Regions from separate parts of the Cytobacillus sp. GQ23 genome, predicted to be linked through region 2. Evidence: riboswitches for the same ligand, from Rfam matches in the RefSeq annotation. Region 2 holds a riboswitch; the other holds the start of a gene.
What was found. Region 2 has a riboswitch for glycine ahead of gcvT (glycine cleavage system aminomethyltransferase GcvT). Riboswitches for the same ligand answer to the same signal wherever they lie in the genome.
Positions count from the first base shown of each region.

Region 1: it holds a riboswitch for glycine, as region 2 does, so the genes downstream of both, purU (formyltetrahydrofolate deformylase) here and gcvT (glycine cleavage system aminomethyltransferase GcvT) in region 2, are expected to answer to the same signal.

Region 1 is NZ_JCAXER010000013.1:82,014-89,863, reverse strand. It holds gene AC6CHU_RS12600 (FbpB family small basic protein) at 1-102, opposite strand, end outside; gene AC6CHU_RS12595 (hypothetical protein) at 421-1,416, opposite strand; gene AC6CHU_RS12590 (hypothetical protein) at 1,708-2,025, shown strand; gene AC6CHU_RS12585 (FbpB family small basic protein) at 2,573-2,698, opposite strand; gene purU (formyltetrahydrofolate deformylase) at 2,767-3,633, opposite strand; glycine riboswitch at 3,771-3,871, opposite strand; gene AC6CHU_RS12575 (MFS transporter) at 4,024-5,211, opposite strand; gene AC6CHU_RS12570 (glycosyltransferase) at 5,347-5,985, opposite strand; gene AC6CHU_RS12565 (aspartate kinase) at 6,204-7,568, opposite strand.
Region 2 is NZ_JCAXER010000009.1:106,585-114,434, forward strand. It holds gene AC6CHU_RS09655 (DEAD/DEAH box helicase) at 1-1,658, opposite strand, end outside; glycine riboswitch at 1,839-1,927, shown strand; gene gcvT (glycine cleavage system aminomethyltransferase GcvT) at 2,086-3,189, shown strand; gene gcvPA (aminomethyl-transferring glycine dehydrogenase subunit GcvPA) at 3,206-4,552, shown strand; gene gcvPB (aminomethyl-transferring glycine dehydrogenase subunit GcvPB) at 4,545-6,005, shown strand; gene AC6CHU_RS09675 (rhodanese-like domain-containing protein) at 6,238-6,621, opposite strand; gene AC6CHU_RS09680 (lipoate--protein ligase family protein) at 6,804-7,640, shown strand.

The DNA of each region.
Region 1 (7,850 bases), on a different contig from region 2:
GTCTAAACGCTTTTCAATTTTTGCCAGCAATTGTTGATCTTTCAGCAGCTCTTCTTTGTTTTTCTTAACTAATTCTGCGAATGACATCTTTGCTTTTTTCATCCTGGTCTCCTTTCCTTCTAATTTTATAAGTATTGAAAGCTTCACACTGTTTCCCTGCAGTTATGTCGATTGAGGATTTCCATGCCGTCTTTATAAGGCAATAAAAAAACCTCTACCAGCAGGCGGTAAAGGTTTAAAAAACAAAAAGACCTTTACCCGAAACAGGCAAAGGTCTTGCTAACAACGTTAAGGTTGCCAACAAAGCCGGGAGCTCTTAACTCCGAAATGACGACTCTGTTGTAAAAGCTACTCCCCTTTAGGAGAAACTATTCAACTATTTAAAATAATCATACTCTAATTTGTTCAAAATGTCAATACTTAAGCAAATCGGTAATAAATTAAAATGAAAGTCGCTAGGACGAAAATAAAGTTCAGAAATACAAACACAAATTGATCTGCCTTCGTTTTGTGCAGCTTGATCGGCGGGTTATAGAAAGATACTCCTTCAATGATGAAAATAATCAGCACAATATGGATCATAAAATGCCCGATCACCTCTGTCATGCCAAACAGCATTGTAGTTGTGATGAAAATAACTGTCACGACGAAACCAACTACACGGTTAAGAATCCCTACTACAAGAAGGTAACCGACTACAAACTCAATAAATGCAGCCATAACAACGAATGCGGCAGGTGAAAAGCCGAATGTCGGGACTCCATGATTGGCCACAATATCCAGAGACATGCTTGGATATACCCATTTTTCAACAGCCACCCAGCATAAAGATAAACCTGTGCCCAAATATAAGAATGGAAATCCAACCTTCTCCAGCTTCGTGCTGCCGACCAGCAGTACCCCAATAATGGCAACATAATATCCATAATCAAGCATGTGGAATAAGCCATTCTGCATGGTAACGTACACAAACAGCCCCAGTAAAATTACGGCCCCGGCCTTTGTTGAAAAATGATGCGGAATTAGCAGAAAGCCAATTGCTGCCCATGTTAAAATCAATGCAATCGTATTGGTTAAATGAAATTCAGGCGCAAATAGTGTTCCATTCGTTACCTGGAGGATTAATGCGGCAGCCGTTCCATACTTCAAAATATATCTGCTGTATTTGCGGAACCCTGAGAGCCAGTCATCAAGCTTCTTAACTTTAGCCCATTGTGATGTCCTCGGTATAACCAATGTCAATAATGCAAGGACAATCGCAGCTGTCAGGGCCAGTCCCATAAATAAAGGTGATAATATATTTTCAATGGTTTCCTTTTGAGGTACCACGTTCGTGAACCATTTCACATGAGCACTTGTAAAAAAAGGTGTCATGATTAAGCCTAATATTATTAATAACTGAAATATTTTCTTCATGGCTATTGTGCCTCCTTGATGGCTAATAAAAATATATAAACAATATAAGTACAGTTTTAATATAATATACTTCTTATCCATGTAGAGTATTCAAAAATGAACATTATGTGAAATAATTCACATAATGTACAGTTCATGTATTATTACCTTAACTCTTGTAAAACTCTTTTCAATTCCTTTAAACTCCTGTTCCAGCAGTAAAAAAGTTCGAATCCTGTCAGATTCTTTTAGTTTACTAATCTTAAAATAGTGGTTATGATGATAGTTATAATCATGCAAAGGGGTGAGGGAATGAGGAAACGACGGGTAATGCCGCTTTTAATGCTATCTGTTTTTTTATCCTTTCTCATAACCCAATACCCTGGTGTCCATTATAATGACATTCCGATGGACCAAAGCAAAGCAGTAACAGTTTCGGACTATACCGAGAGCTTCCTATTAAAAGATGATCCTAAAAAGCATATCTTCACACTGGATATAATCTCTTTATCCATTACAATCCTGACAGTTATCCTTTTTATATATAGTGCGCTGCACTTCGCCCGCAGGAAAAAGATATTTTATACTCCAATCTTCTATGAGGCGAATTATGTTATTCAAGCTCCTTAATTGTCCAGCAAAACAATTAAAGGAGGAAGGCATAATGTGGATTAGATTTTTATTGATCGGTTTATTTTCATTAACAGCTTCCAGCCTGTTCTTTTATCAGGGAATGGAAATGTATCATGCTTTCACAGATTTCTTTAGACAAAAATAAGAAATTGGCGCCCAGGGACTCCCTGGGCGTTTTTATTAATATATTTAGTTCCCTTGGTTCCATCCGCTTATTTTTGGGGTGCATTAATCCGCTTCATACCCTATGGTCTGTTCTCAAAGGTGCGATTCATCCACATTGGGTCCCTTCACTCCCTCCAGCATCTCCTCAATGGCCCTATTCTTCCTCTTTAGTTCCCTTTATTCACCCTTGTCTATTCTTCCTTATTAGGTCCTTTCACTCCCTATTGCCTCTCCTCAACGGCACTATTCTCCCTCATCAGTTCCTTTCATTCTCTCCTCTTCCAAAAGCACTAATCCTAAATACACCTGCAGCCATTCGGCTTTTCAAAAAAGCCATAAAAAAACCGGCCTGCTTTATTCCCAGGCCGGGTATACTTTCTTACTGTGCTTTTGCGTATTTATCGTCTATTTTTTTTTCGATCTTCTCAAGCTCACGACGATCTTTTAAAAGTTCTTCTTTATTATGCTTTATCATTTCAAGCATTGATAATTTTTTCTTTTTCATTTCTGCTCACCTTCTCTCATGATGTTGGTAACCTTCTTGATGCAAGATCTTTGTTATTACAGTGCGGCTTAAAAAACTATCGTCTTATTGCCATGCACGATTACTTTGTCTTCCACATGCCAGGCGACTGCCTGTGCGAGTACCTGCCTCTCCACATGCCTGCCGGCAATTTTGAGATCCTGTGCAGTGTGCCTGTGGTTAACCCGCAGGACATCCTGCTCAATGATCGGCCCTTCATCCAAATCATTTGTCACATAATGGGCGGTTGCCCCAATCAGCTTGACTCCGCGGTTAAACGCCCGTGCATAAGGATTGGCTCCCACGAAGGCCGGCAGGAAGCTGTGATGAATGTTGATAATCCTGTTTGGGTATTTGGAAATAAAGCTCGGCGAAAGAATCTGCATATATCTCGCCAGTACAATGAAATCCGCTTTTCCATCGAGCAGCTCAACCGCCTTTTGCTCGGCTTCCGCTTTAGTATCCGGTGTAATCGGAACATGATGATATGGTATTCCGAAACCCTCCACCACTTCTCTCATGTCGGGATGATTGCTGATCACCAGTGAAATATCCACTTCAAGCTCATTCGATTTCCAGCGCCACAGCAGCTCGAGCAGACAGTGATCCATTTTAGAAACAAATATGGCCATCCGCTTGCGCTCGCCTTTCCCGCTCAGCTTCCATTCCATTGAATATTCTCTTGCCATTTCAGGCAGATCCTCTTTCAGTTTTGAAAAGGACTCGTCAAAATCATTCATATCGAATTCAATCCGCATAAAAAAGATGCCTGCCAGCGGATCAGTTGTGTGCTGGTCAAAATGGACAATATTCGCTTTATGCTCCAGAAGGAAGTTGGAGACTGTGGAAATAATGCCTGGTCTCTCTGGACAGGATATCAGCAATGTCGCCCGGTTTGCGTTAATATTTGTGTTCATAATAGATTCCTCCAAGAGCCTTGCCATCCATATAAAAAGGACAGAAAAAAGGCGGCTTTTTTCCCCCTTCTCTGTCCTTTTACCTGAGAGTTTGACCCCTTTGGTGTCGCAAAGTACATGCGCGCTCTCCAGAGATGCGTCCGACTGCGGTTCTGTCTACCTGAGAGATTGGCTTCAAGGGTATTTTTGAAGCTTGCTCCTTCGGTGGCTACTATATGCTCTCTCCCGCAGCCGTCATTCGCTCTATATTTTTGTTATTTTCAGAATAATATATTTTTTGATTTATGTCAATGGAACTAGGTTCCTTTCACAAAGTTGCCACAATTGCAGGAAAGTTAATTTACTGCATAAATAAGAAAAAGCTTGAAGACAAGGTCTCCAAGCTTTTTTCTATAGGGCCGCCTTAGGTTTAGGCTCCCTTTTCTGCCAGGCCATTGTGATAAATAAGGTAACAAGCAATAATACCAGACCTAGAACAAACGGATAGGTTATTCTTACATCGTAAAGTATACCAGCAATCGTTGGCCCCAGAACGTTTCCAATGCTCATATAAGCATTGTTCATTCCCATCGCAAATCCCTGTTCATTACCGGCCATTTTTGAGATTAACGTGGTCAGAACCGGGCGCAGGATAGAAGTTGCAAGGAAAATGATCAGCGAAATAACGAAGAAAAGTGCATAGCTGCCTGCGAACAGTGAGACCAGGAATCCTAATGCTGCAACAGCCAAAAAGATATTTAATACCTTTCCTTCTCCTAATTTCCTAACCACCCGATCAACTACAAACAACTGCACTATAACACTAATAATCCCCGTCGAAGTCACCATAATCGCTATTGCCTGCGGAGTGGCACCATATTCATTATCCAGATAAAGTCCCAGCACTGATTCATAAGCCATTAATCCAAAGCTCATCACCAATGTGATGACAAGAGGAATAAAATAAGGCTTCTTAACAGACATTGCCAGCTTCTTGACCATTGGTTCCTCTTCCGGCATCTCTCCTGGCATGGTCTGCATTGTGCTGCTTTCTTCAAGGAGCATAATGGAAAAGAGAACAGCCACTAAAGAAACAAGCGCTGAAATCAGAAATGGCATTTTCAGGCCAAAGTCTGCCAAAAATCCGCCAATCCCGGGTCCAACTACAATTCCAAGTGACATTGCAGCTGAAACCAGGCCATTCCCTTTTGCACGCTGCTCCATTGTAGTAATATCAGCAATGTAAGCAAAAATAGCTGGAATCAGCAATGCCGCCCCAATGCCTCCAATGACACGTGAAAAGTAAAGCAGCCAAATGGAATCTACTGCATAAAAAACAAGCATGGATAATGTCAAACCAGCTAATCCGTAAATAATCATCTTTCTGCGGCCGTACTGGTCAGCCCATTTTCCCGCAATAGGAGAAAAAATCAGCTGGGCACCCGCAAAAATGGCAATCATTAGGCCTGCGGCTGTTCCCCCCTGATTAATGGATTCCAAATAAGCAGGCAAAATCGGAATAATAATCCCAAAGCTTCCGATCGCAATAAACATATTGATCATCAATATAATCATCTTTTTCTTTTGATCCCCTGACATAGCGGATACCCCTCCTTCTATATGTGAAAAATTTACATTATTTTTTTCGGCACGCTAAATAGCTTATAATGAGACAGGCTGCTTTGTCAAAGGAAAAAAAAGAGAGGCTCCAGCATATACTGAAGCCTCTTGTCTTTACCCCTTAAATTTGTCCGGGAATTGCTTCACAACCGCATCGGAAATAGCGTCTGCCATCATGATTATATGAGAAATTCCATCATCAATCGAAACAATTCTGGCTTCCCAATCCTTTACCAGACTAGATGTTAAATCATTCGTCACCAATTCAAGATGCTTGTACATCAATTTTTTCACATCTTCATTTTTCAGATTAGGATTTGCTCTGCTTAGGAATGCAGCAATCTCATCCGCATTGCGAAACCACTTTTTGTTGAGCTCGTTCACCTTTGCCCCCTGGCCGCTCTTGGCAGCCTCCACAATATCGCCCGCAATAACAATATGCACTTTAAGCAGTTCTGTCAGCTTAGCTCCCGCAGCTTCTCCGTAATAGGGCTTAATGGAATTCCCTATGTCCTCCTGATTTTTAAGCAGACGGGCCAAGACCTGCTTTTGATCCTCTGCTCCTGCTGTTGTGGCACTTGTAATATAGTTGCTTGTCCATAATACATGTTCGATCCATAGTCTGCGAAATTCATTTTCAAACTTAACCTCTGATTGAGTGATACACGGTTTCTGTGCAAATGCACTGCCCGGAGCTGCCAGCATATTCAGCGGCATAAGCAGCATTAATCCTATGATTAGTAATTTCTTCATATCCTTTTCTCCTTCCTAATTGAAAAAGCTTCCTTCTTATTTTGATTATCTTCAGATTTTTCATGCAAAAAAATAAGCTCAAGGCTAATGCCCCAAGCTTTTTCAATCAAACGGTTGATTTATTTGCAAAAACGACTATTTACTCTCAGATAAATCATTTTACTTTTGGATAAACTCTTTTTATTTTCGTATAACCAGATTTATCTTTCGGATAAATTTCACACCGCTGCCACCGCAGCAAAGAATTCATTGTAAAGCGCCTCTACCGCGCGTTTTTCATCCGCTGCCTGGACGCCAAACATCATGCTTACTTCAGATGAACCCTGATTAATCATTTCCATATTGACTTTCGCTTTAGCGAGAGCTTTGGAGGCACGGGCCATCGTTCCGATATTCTGGCGCATCCCCTCTCCAACCACCATAATAAGTGATAGGCTGTGCTGGATTTTTACCTCATCCGCCTGAAGTTCATGCTGTATGCGGCTCAGAATTTCTTCCTCCATCCCAGCAGTAAACTGATTTTCACGCAGAATAATGGAGATGTCATCAATTCCTGATGGAGTATGCTCATAGCTCAGTCCATATTCCTCCAGAATGGTCAGCAGCCTTCTCCCAAAACCGACTTCCCTGTTCATTAAATATTTGCCGACATAGATGCTGCAGAATCCCTGATCACTGGCAATCCCGATTACAGGTCCATTCGTGTTATCCCGCTCGTTCACTATCCTTGTGCCGGGAGCAGATGGATTATTCGTATTTTTTATCTGTACAGGGATGCCAGCCCGAAATGCCGGCACAAGCGCTTCATCATGCAGGACGGTAAAACCCGCATAAGAAAGCTCCCGCATTTCCCGGTATGTCAGTTCTTTGATTTCTTTAGGGCTTTCCACAATAAATGGATTAACCGAATAAACGGCATCCACATCTGTAAAGTTCTCATATAAATCCGCCTTGACTGCCCCGGCCAAAATGGAGCCTGTCACATCCGATCCGCTTCTTGAAAATGTGAACACCTGCCCATCCCTGCTGTATCCAAAGAAACCCGGAAAAACAATGATCCCATCCTGTTCCCTTAATGAAAGCAGATTGTCATATGCTTCAGGAAGCACCTGCGCATTGCCGGGCTCAGGGCTGACAAGCAATCCGGCTTCCTTCGGGTTCACATATCTTGCTTCGAGGCCCTGATGCTGAAAATAGGCTGCTACAAGCTTAGCGTTATTATCCTCGCCGCTTGCCTTAATCAGATCCATGAACGCTTCAGGATCGTGCGTATCACTGGAGAGCCTTGAAAAAAGATCCTCCCTGATTGTATCTTTAATAGCAGGCCCAAGCTCCAATTCATCCGCCATTTGGCCATACCGCTCCAATACAGCTTCTGCCAAGTCAACTGGATCTTCCCCGTGAATCCGTTTCTCTGCACAGGCGATTAATAAATCAGTAACCTTGTCATCCCCTGAAAATCGCTTCCCTGGAGCCGAGACAACAATGATCTTCCGCTCTGGATCGGCAGTTACAATATTGAAAACCTTCTCGATTTGCTTTCCGGATGCTAAAGAGGATCCTCCGAACTTCACGACATTCATCCTGACATCTCCCAATCTCTGAAAATTTAATCTTTATTTTACTCTTATCCCAACAGAAATCAAGAGAAAATCTACCCCTAAAACACAAGTGTTCACCAGAAAAACACATAAAGATATATAAATATATTAATTATTCATATTCATTAGGATTATATCGCTGAAAATTATTATTTTAAAAAAACAATAGAAAACGCTTACATTTTATTTTTTACTTTTGCGTATTGCGTAGAGTAAAAATAGGTTTCCCCCCTCTTAAATTGGGGTATATGTTAAGGATATTAT
Region 2 (7,850 bases):
CCTTCCTTCAGATCCTCCGCGAATTGGATCATGCTCGTCAAGTTTTCCATTTTGATTCTCATTTCACCTTCTGAAGCTGATCTTCCAAATATATCAACAAGGTGATCATCGATACTGCCAAATTCAAGCTTGGTTAAAATATCGTCCAAATCACCGATAACTTTTTCGAAAAGATGTATTTTCTCATACAAAAGCTTCATAATATGTTCTTCGACTGTTTCTTTCGTGGCCAAATTATAAATCATAACATCCTTTTCCTGGCCGAGACGATGGATTCGCCCAATCCTTTGTTCGAGCCGCATGGGATTCCAAGGGAGATCAAAATTAATGATATGATTACAGAATTGCAGATTTATTCCTTCTCCTCCTGCTTCTGTTGCAATCAGTACTTGAGCATTATTTTGGAAAAGCTCTCTCATCCAGTCCTTTTTGCCTCTTTTAAATCCCCCTCTGAAGGGAACTGATGTAATCCCATATTGCTTTAAAAACCACTGAAGGTACATCTGCGTTGCCCTGTATTCAGTAAAGATTATGACCTTGTCATTTATTTTCTGTATTAATTCCAGAGCTTTTTGCGCTTTGGAATTTTGCTGGACAGCTTCAACCTTTTTGATAAGGTATTGAATTTGCTTCTGAAAAGCTATTGAAGGATGCTCCTGTCTTTTTATCATATTTTGAAGTGTAAAATAGACAGCTTCTCTGCTTGAGCACGCCTCTCTTTGCAGAGTCATTACCGAAAATTGGCTGGAACTGACCCAATCTTCTTCACCCCGGAGCTCTGTTACAGCTTTATAAAGTTCACGCTCAGCCTGCGAAAATTCAATCGGTATGGTTTCCACATGTCTCTTGGTCCATTCGATCCCGGTATCCGCCCTGCGGTTGCGGATCATAACTTTGTTCACGAGCTCCTTTAGATGTGCATCATCGTTCAAAGAACGGGAGTCCTTTTTATAGTTCTCATAAAAAGCTGATTCGTTGCCCAGATGCCCGGGTTTGAGCAGGGACACAAGATTGAAGATCTCACTGATTCTATTCTGAATGGGTGTTGCTGTTAATAGCAGGCAGAACTTCTTTTTAAGGTTTTGTACAAATTCATAGTTTTTTGTTTTATTATTTTTTAGCTTGTGAGCTTCATCTATAATAATCAGGTCATAATCAAGGCTGTAGATAATATCACGATGGGGATTGCGCTTGGCTGTATCGATAGATGATACAACTACATCACATTGTTCCCATACATAGCTTTTCCGCTGCGCCACAGCCGGTATGAAAAATTTGCTGTTCAGCTCCATAGCCCATTGTGAAACGAGGGAAGCTGGAACGAGTATAAGGACTTTTTTTACAAGTCCTCTAATCATATATTCCTTTAATATCAAACCAGCTTCAATGGTTTTGCCAAGACCGACTTCGTCAGCCAGAATAGCTTTTCCGTTCATGTTCTCGACTACCTGCTTGGCCACTTCCAGCTGATGTGGAAGCGGAGTAAGGTTCGGCAGATGCTTCGGAGCCTGCAGGCCTTCAAAATCAGGAATAGTTGTATGGTTCTCAACCTCAACAGCCAGTTTATATAGCTCCCAATTTCCCCATGGGCCGTCATCGTCAATTCTTTTTAAGAATTCATCCTGCCAGGCAGAATCAAAGCCAATTTGCACTGTCATAAAAACAGCTCCTTTTATCTATATAAAGATATTGCCCAAACCCTGTTTAGGTGGTACGATGTTAGTAGCTTTGAAAGTTTTGAAAGTTTACAAATTACATTTAGTTAACCGAAGTAAATGAAGCTTTATTTTTTCTGTTTGGTATAAGTATGACCATCTTGGAAAATTTTATAAATGCGAATGACAACAAGGGGAGAGACTACGTTTGTAGCGCCGAAGGAGCAAGCAAAATTTGTGAATCTCTCAGGCAAAAGAACTCTTGTTTGACGCAGCTCTGGAGAGTGCTTTTAAATAAGCCACCCAAGGGGAAAGCCGATTTCGGTAAACTTTCAGGTGCAAGGACAGAGATCTTCTCATATTTGAGGGGATACTCTGTCCTTTTTTATGTTCCTAAAACAAATTAAACAGATTTAAGGGGGACGAGTAAATGTCACAGTTAAAACGCACGCCTTTATTCGAGGTGTACAAAGATTACGGAGCTAAGACCATCGACTTCGGCGGCTGGGACCTTCCTGTTCAATTTTCAAGCATTAAAGAAGAACATGAAGCAGTCCGCACAAAAGCCGGCCTTTTTGATGTATCCCATATGGGAGAAATCGAAGTGAAGGGGACGGACAGTCTTAAATACCTTCAAAAAATGATGACAAACGATATTTCCAAATTAAAGAACTCAGGTGCTCAATATACAGCCATGTGTTATGAAAATGGCGGAACTGTTGATGATTTACTTGTCTATAAAATAGAGGAAGACTACTATTTGCTAGTTGTTAATGCTTCCAACATTGAAAAAGATTTTAACTGGCTTCAGGACCATGCTGAAGGAAATGTGGAATTAAAGAACCTTTCAGAAGATATGGCCCAGCTGGCAATTCAGGGGCCGCTTGCCGAAAAAGTGCTCCAAAAGCTTACTGGTACAAATCTGGCGGATATCGGATTCTTTAAATTCCAGCAGGATGTTGATTTGAATGGCAAGAAAGCGCTTGTCTCCAGAACGGGTTATACAGGAGAAGACGGATTTGAAGTTTACTGTGATTCCAAGGATGCAGCGGCATTATGGAATGAAATCCTTGAAGCGGGCAAAGAAGAAGGCGTTCTCCCATGCGGACTTGGTGCAAGAGATACGCTTCGCTTTGAAGCCAACCTGGCACTATATGGCCAGGAGCTCTCTCCTGATATCACACCGCTTGAGGCAGGAATCGGCTTTGCTGTAAAAGTTAATAAAGAAGCTGAATTTATCGGCAAAGAAGTCCTTAAGAATCAAAAGGAAAATGGGATTCCGCGCAAGCTGGCCGGAATTGAAATGATTGACCGCGGTATTCCGCGCCATGGATATCCTGTATATAAAGGGGAAGAACTGATCGGAGAGGTGACAACAGGCACACAATCTCCGACGTTAAAAAAGAATATTGGCCTTGTTCTTATCAAGAAAGAGCATGCGGAGCTCGGAACTGAATTGGAAGTGGAAATCCGCGGCAAAAGATTGAAGGCTAAGGTTGCAGCAACACCTTTTTACAAAAGAGAAAAGAACTAACCGGGGGGAGAAAATAATGAAACATCGCTATTTACCGATGACAGAGTCTGACCAGAAAGCCATGCTAGAAAAAATCGGCGTCAGTTCTGTAGAAGAATTATTCAGTGATATTCCCGAGAGTGTAAGGTTCAAGGGCGAATATAATATCAAGCCGGCGAAATCAGAGACAGCCTTAATGAAAGAGCTTACGAAAATGGCTCAGAAAAATGCTGATCTCCGCACAAATACATCTTTCCTTGGCGCAGGTGTTTATGATCACTACATGCCGGTCATTGTGGATCATGTATTATCCCGTTCAGAGTTTTATACTGCCTATACTCCTTACCAGCCGGAAATTTCCCAGGGAGAGCTGCAGGCAATTTTCGAATTCCAGACTATGATTTGTGAATTAACAGGAATGGATGTTGCCAACTCATCCATGTATGATGGCGGGACGGCTCTTGCTGAAGCAGCAATGCTTAGCGCAGGAAGCACACGCCGTAAGAAAATCTTAATCTCAAGTGCAGTTCACCCCGAATCAAAGGAAGTAGTAAAGACATATGCAAAGGGGCAGTATATTGAAGTTATTGAGGTCCCTCATAAAGAAGGCATCACTGACCTTGAAGCCTTAAATGAAATGATTGGCGATGATATCGCAGCTGTGATTGTACAGTATCCTAACTTTTTTGGAAGAGTCGAGCCTTTAAAAGAACTCGAGGAAATTATCCACGCCCATAAATCCATGTTTGTAGTCTCAAGTAACCCGCTTGCTCTTGGCGCACTTACTCCTCCAGGAAAGTTTGGAGCAGACATTGTAGCAGGAGATGCACAGGTTTTCGGTATTCCGACTGCTTTTGGAGGCCCTCATTGCGGATATTTTGCCGTAACCTCCAAGCTGATGAGAAAAGTGCCGGGCCGTCTTGTCGGACAAACGGTAGACGATCAGGGACGCCGTGGTTTTGTGCTTACCCTTCAGGCGCGTGAACAGCATATACGCCGTGATAAGGCAACGTCCAACATCTGTTCCAATCAGGCTCTTAATGCACTGGCGGCATCTGTAGCAATGACTGCTCTCGGCAAGAAGGGTGTAAAGGAAATGGCTTCTGCCAATATGCAAAAAGCCCATTATGCAAAACAGCAATTTAAGTCCAGCGGTTTTGAAGTTCCATTTGAAGGTCCTTCGTTTAATGAATTTGTTATCAAGCTGAATAAGCCTGTTAAAGAAGTTAATCAGAAGCTCCTTGAAAAGGGCATTATTGGCGGCTACGATTTGGGCCGAGATTATGCTGGCCTGAAAAATCATATGCTTGTTGCTGTAACAGAATTGAGAACGAAGGAAGAAATTGATGCATTCGTTAAAGAAATGGGGGATTACCATGCATAAGGAAGATCAGCCACTCATCTTTGAACTAAGCACAGAAGGCAGAATCGGCTACAGCCTGCCTGAAATGGATATTCCGGAAGCTGACTTGAGCGAACTTCTTCCAGAAGGCTACCTGAGAGAAGAAGAGCCAGAGCTGCCGGAAGTGTCTGAACTGGATATCATGCGCCATTATACTGCACTCTCCAATCGAAATCATGGGGTTGATTCAGGATTTTACCCACTTGGATCCTGTACAATGAAATATAATCCTAAAATCAATGAAAATGTAGCTCGCTACAATGGTTTTGCACACTTGCATCCTCTGCAGGATGAAAGCTCTGTTCAAGGTGCACTGGAATTAATGTATGATCTTCAGGAGCATCTCATTGAAATTACAGGAATGGATGAAGTTACACTTCAGCCTGCTGCAGGTGCGCATGGAGAATGGACTGGATTAATGATGATCCGTGCTTACCATGAAGCGAATGGTGATACCAAACGCACAAAAGTTGTCGTTCCTGATTCTGCTCACGGAACAAACCCAGCATCTGCAACAGTCGCAGGTTTTGAAACTATAACGGTTAAATCCAATGAAAATGGGCTTGTGGATTTAGAGGACTTAAGAAGAGTAGTTGGCGAGGATACTGCTGCCCTTATGCTGACTAACCCTAATACTTTAGGTTTGTTCGAAGAAAACATTCTTGAAATGGCTGAGATTGTTCACAGTGCTGGCGGTAAGCTTTACTATGATGGAGCTAACTTGAATGCTGTACTTTCAAAAGCACGCCCAGGAGACATGGGATTTGATGTTGTTCACCTTAATCTTCATAAAACATTTACAGGACCGCATGGAGGCGGCGGACCGGGATCTGGTCCTGTCGGCGTAAAAGCGGATCTGATTCCATTCCTTCCGAAACCTGTTTTGGTTAAGAATGGTGACCAATATGAGTTTGATTATGACCGTCCGCAATCAATCGGCCGCGTAAAGCCGTATTACGGAAACTTTGGCATCAATGTCCGGGCTTATACTTATATACGCACTATGGGGCCGGATGGGCTAAAAGCTGTAACGGAATATGCCGTATTAAACGCAAATTATATGATGAGAAGGCTGGAGCCGTTCTTTGACCTGCCATTTGACAGACATTGTAAGCATGAATTCGTTTTAAGCGGAAAGCGCCAGAAGAAGCTTGGCGTGCGCACATTGGATATAGCCAAGAGGCTCCTGGACTTTGGCTACCATCCTCCAACCATCTACTTCCCGCTTAATGTGGAGGAGTGTATTATGATTGAGCCGACAGAGACAGAGTCTAAAGAGACGCTGGATGCTTTCGTCGATGCCATGATCCAAATTGCTAAAGAAGCTGAGGAAAACCCTGAGATTGTTCAGGAAGCACCTCATACAACAGTTATTGGCCGTCTGGATGAAACAATGGCTGCAAGAAAGCCGGTTCTTCGCTATCAAAAAGTATAATGTCAAAAAAGAGTGTCCTAAACGGGCACTCTTTTTTGATGCCTATAATGGATTGTTGCCGGATGTAAGAGAATAGAGATATTCTGGTATAAAATCCGAGGGAAACAGCCAAAAAAATGAAAAGCGGGCTGGAAATGGGGATATGGCAGTGGTTAAGAAGAGTTTGAAGATGGGACAGTTCAAAACAAAATAGGCCCCGTTAAACTAACGGGGCCTTTTCAAGCTAATGCTATTATTTTTTCACTTTCACTTTTCCGGACCATTTTTTAAATCCGCCCTGCAGGTGTGAAAGGTCTTTGTAGCCTTTACGGTGCAAAAACTGGGCAGCTCTCGCGCTTCTCATGCCGCTCTGGCAATATAAGTATACTGGCTTGTCCGGACGCAGTTCTTTCATGCGCATTTTCATTTGTGAAAGCGGTATATTGCGGGCACCTAAAATATGGCCGTTTTCAAATTCATTTGGTTCGCGAACGTCGATTAATTGGGCTTTTCTATAGCCTTCTCTAAACTGGTCTTCAGTAAGTGTTTTAACAATGCGGCGCTGATAAAACCAAGTTATGACAGAATAGGTAATGATTGCACCCAAAATGATTAGAATGAAATAAAGTGTTTCCAATATGTCTTTCTCCTTTCACACATAGGTAAGCCAACTAATATTATATAAGTCTTTCCTAATGGGAGTAAAGGAAATCTGGTAAATTTGTTTTGGAAATTCAACATGCTTTTAATTTCACATCAATTTTGGTAGACTAATAACCGCAAATGACTAGTTAAAGAATCTGAAAACGAGGGTTATATATGACTAAAGAAGTTTGGCGATTTATTGATTCTAAAGAGGGGTCACCCTCCTTTAATATGGCTTTGGATGAAGCTTTGCTTGACTGGAACAGTGAAGGAAAGATGCCTCCGGTAATCCGGTTTTATGGCTGGAACCCCGCAACTCTTTCGATTGGATACTTCCAAAAGGCTGAAAAGGAAATAGATATGGAAGCAGTGAAGCAGCATGGTTTGGGTTTTGTCCGCAGACCAACAGGCGGAAGAGGGGTGCTTCACGAACATGAACTCACCTACAGCGTGATCGTTCCTGAAAACCACCCGGAAATGCCCACTACAGTAACGGAAGCGTACAGAGTCATTTCTGAAGGAATTCTAAAAGGTTTTCACGCACTTGGTATGGAGGCGTATTTTGCTGTGCCAAAGACTGCTGAAGAAAGGGACTCTCTGAAAAATCCAAGATCGGCTGTTTGTTTTGATGCCCCAAGCTGGTATGAACTTGTAGTTGAAGGCCGTAAAGTAGCAGGGAGTGCACAGACAAGACAAAAAGGTGTCATCCTTCAGCATGGCTCTATATTACTTGATTTGGATGAAGACAAGCTCTTTAGCTTGTTCAAATATCCTAATGACCGGGTAAAAGAGAGAATGCAAAAGGCTTTTAAAAATAAAGCTGTGGCCATAAATGAGCTGACAACAGAAAATATTACTCTTGAGCAGGCCAAGGCAGCTTTCAAGAAGGGGTTTGAGGAAGGCCTGAACATTGTGCTGGAACCTTACGAGCTTTCAGATGATGAGATGGCATATGTACAAAAAATCGCAAAAGAACGATATGAAAGCGATGAATGGAACTATAAGAGATAAAAGCGGCTAAGTCGCTTTTTCTCTTTTTTTAAGGATGTTTTCGCAAGTTTGCTGCCATTTGTTTTATTTTTACTGAGTTGATTGGAGCGGGAAGGTGCAAGATCCTCGAAAATGCACGTGCATTTTCTTCGTGCGGTGTGTACTCAAGGAAACTTATTCGGAGTCCTGCGGGAGCAGGGTATCCGGGTGCAAGATTAATGAATATTTTTC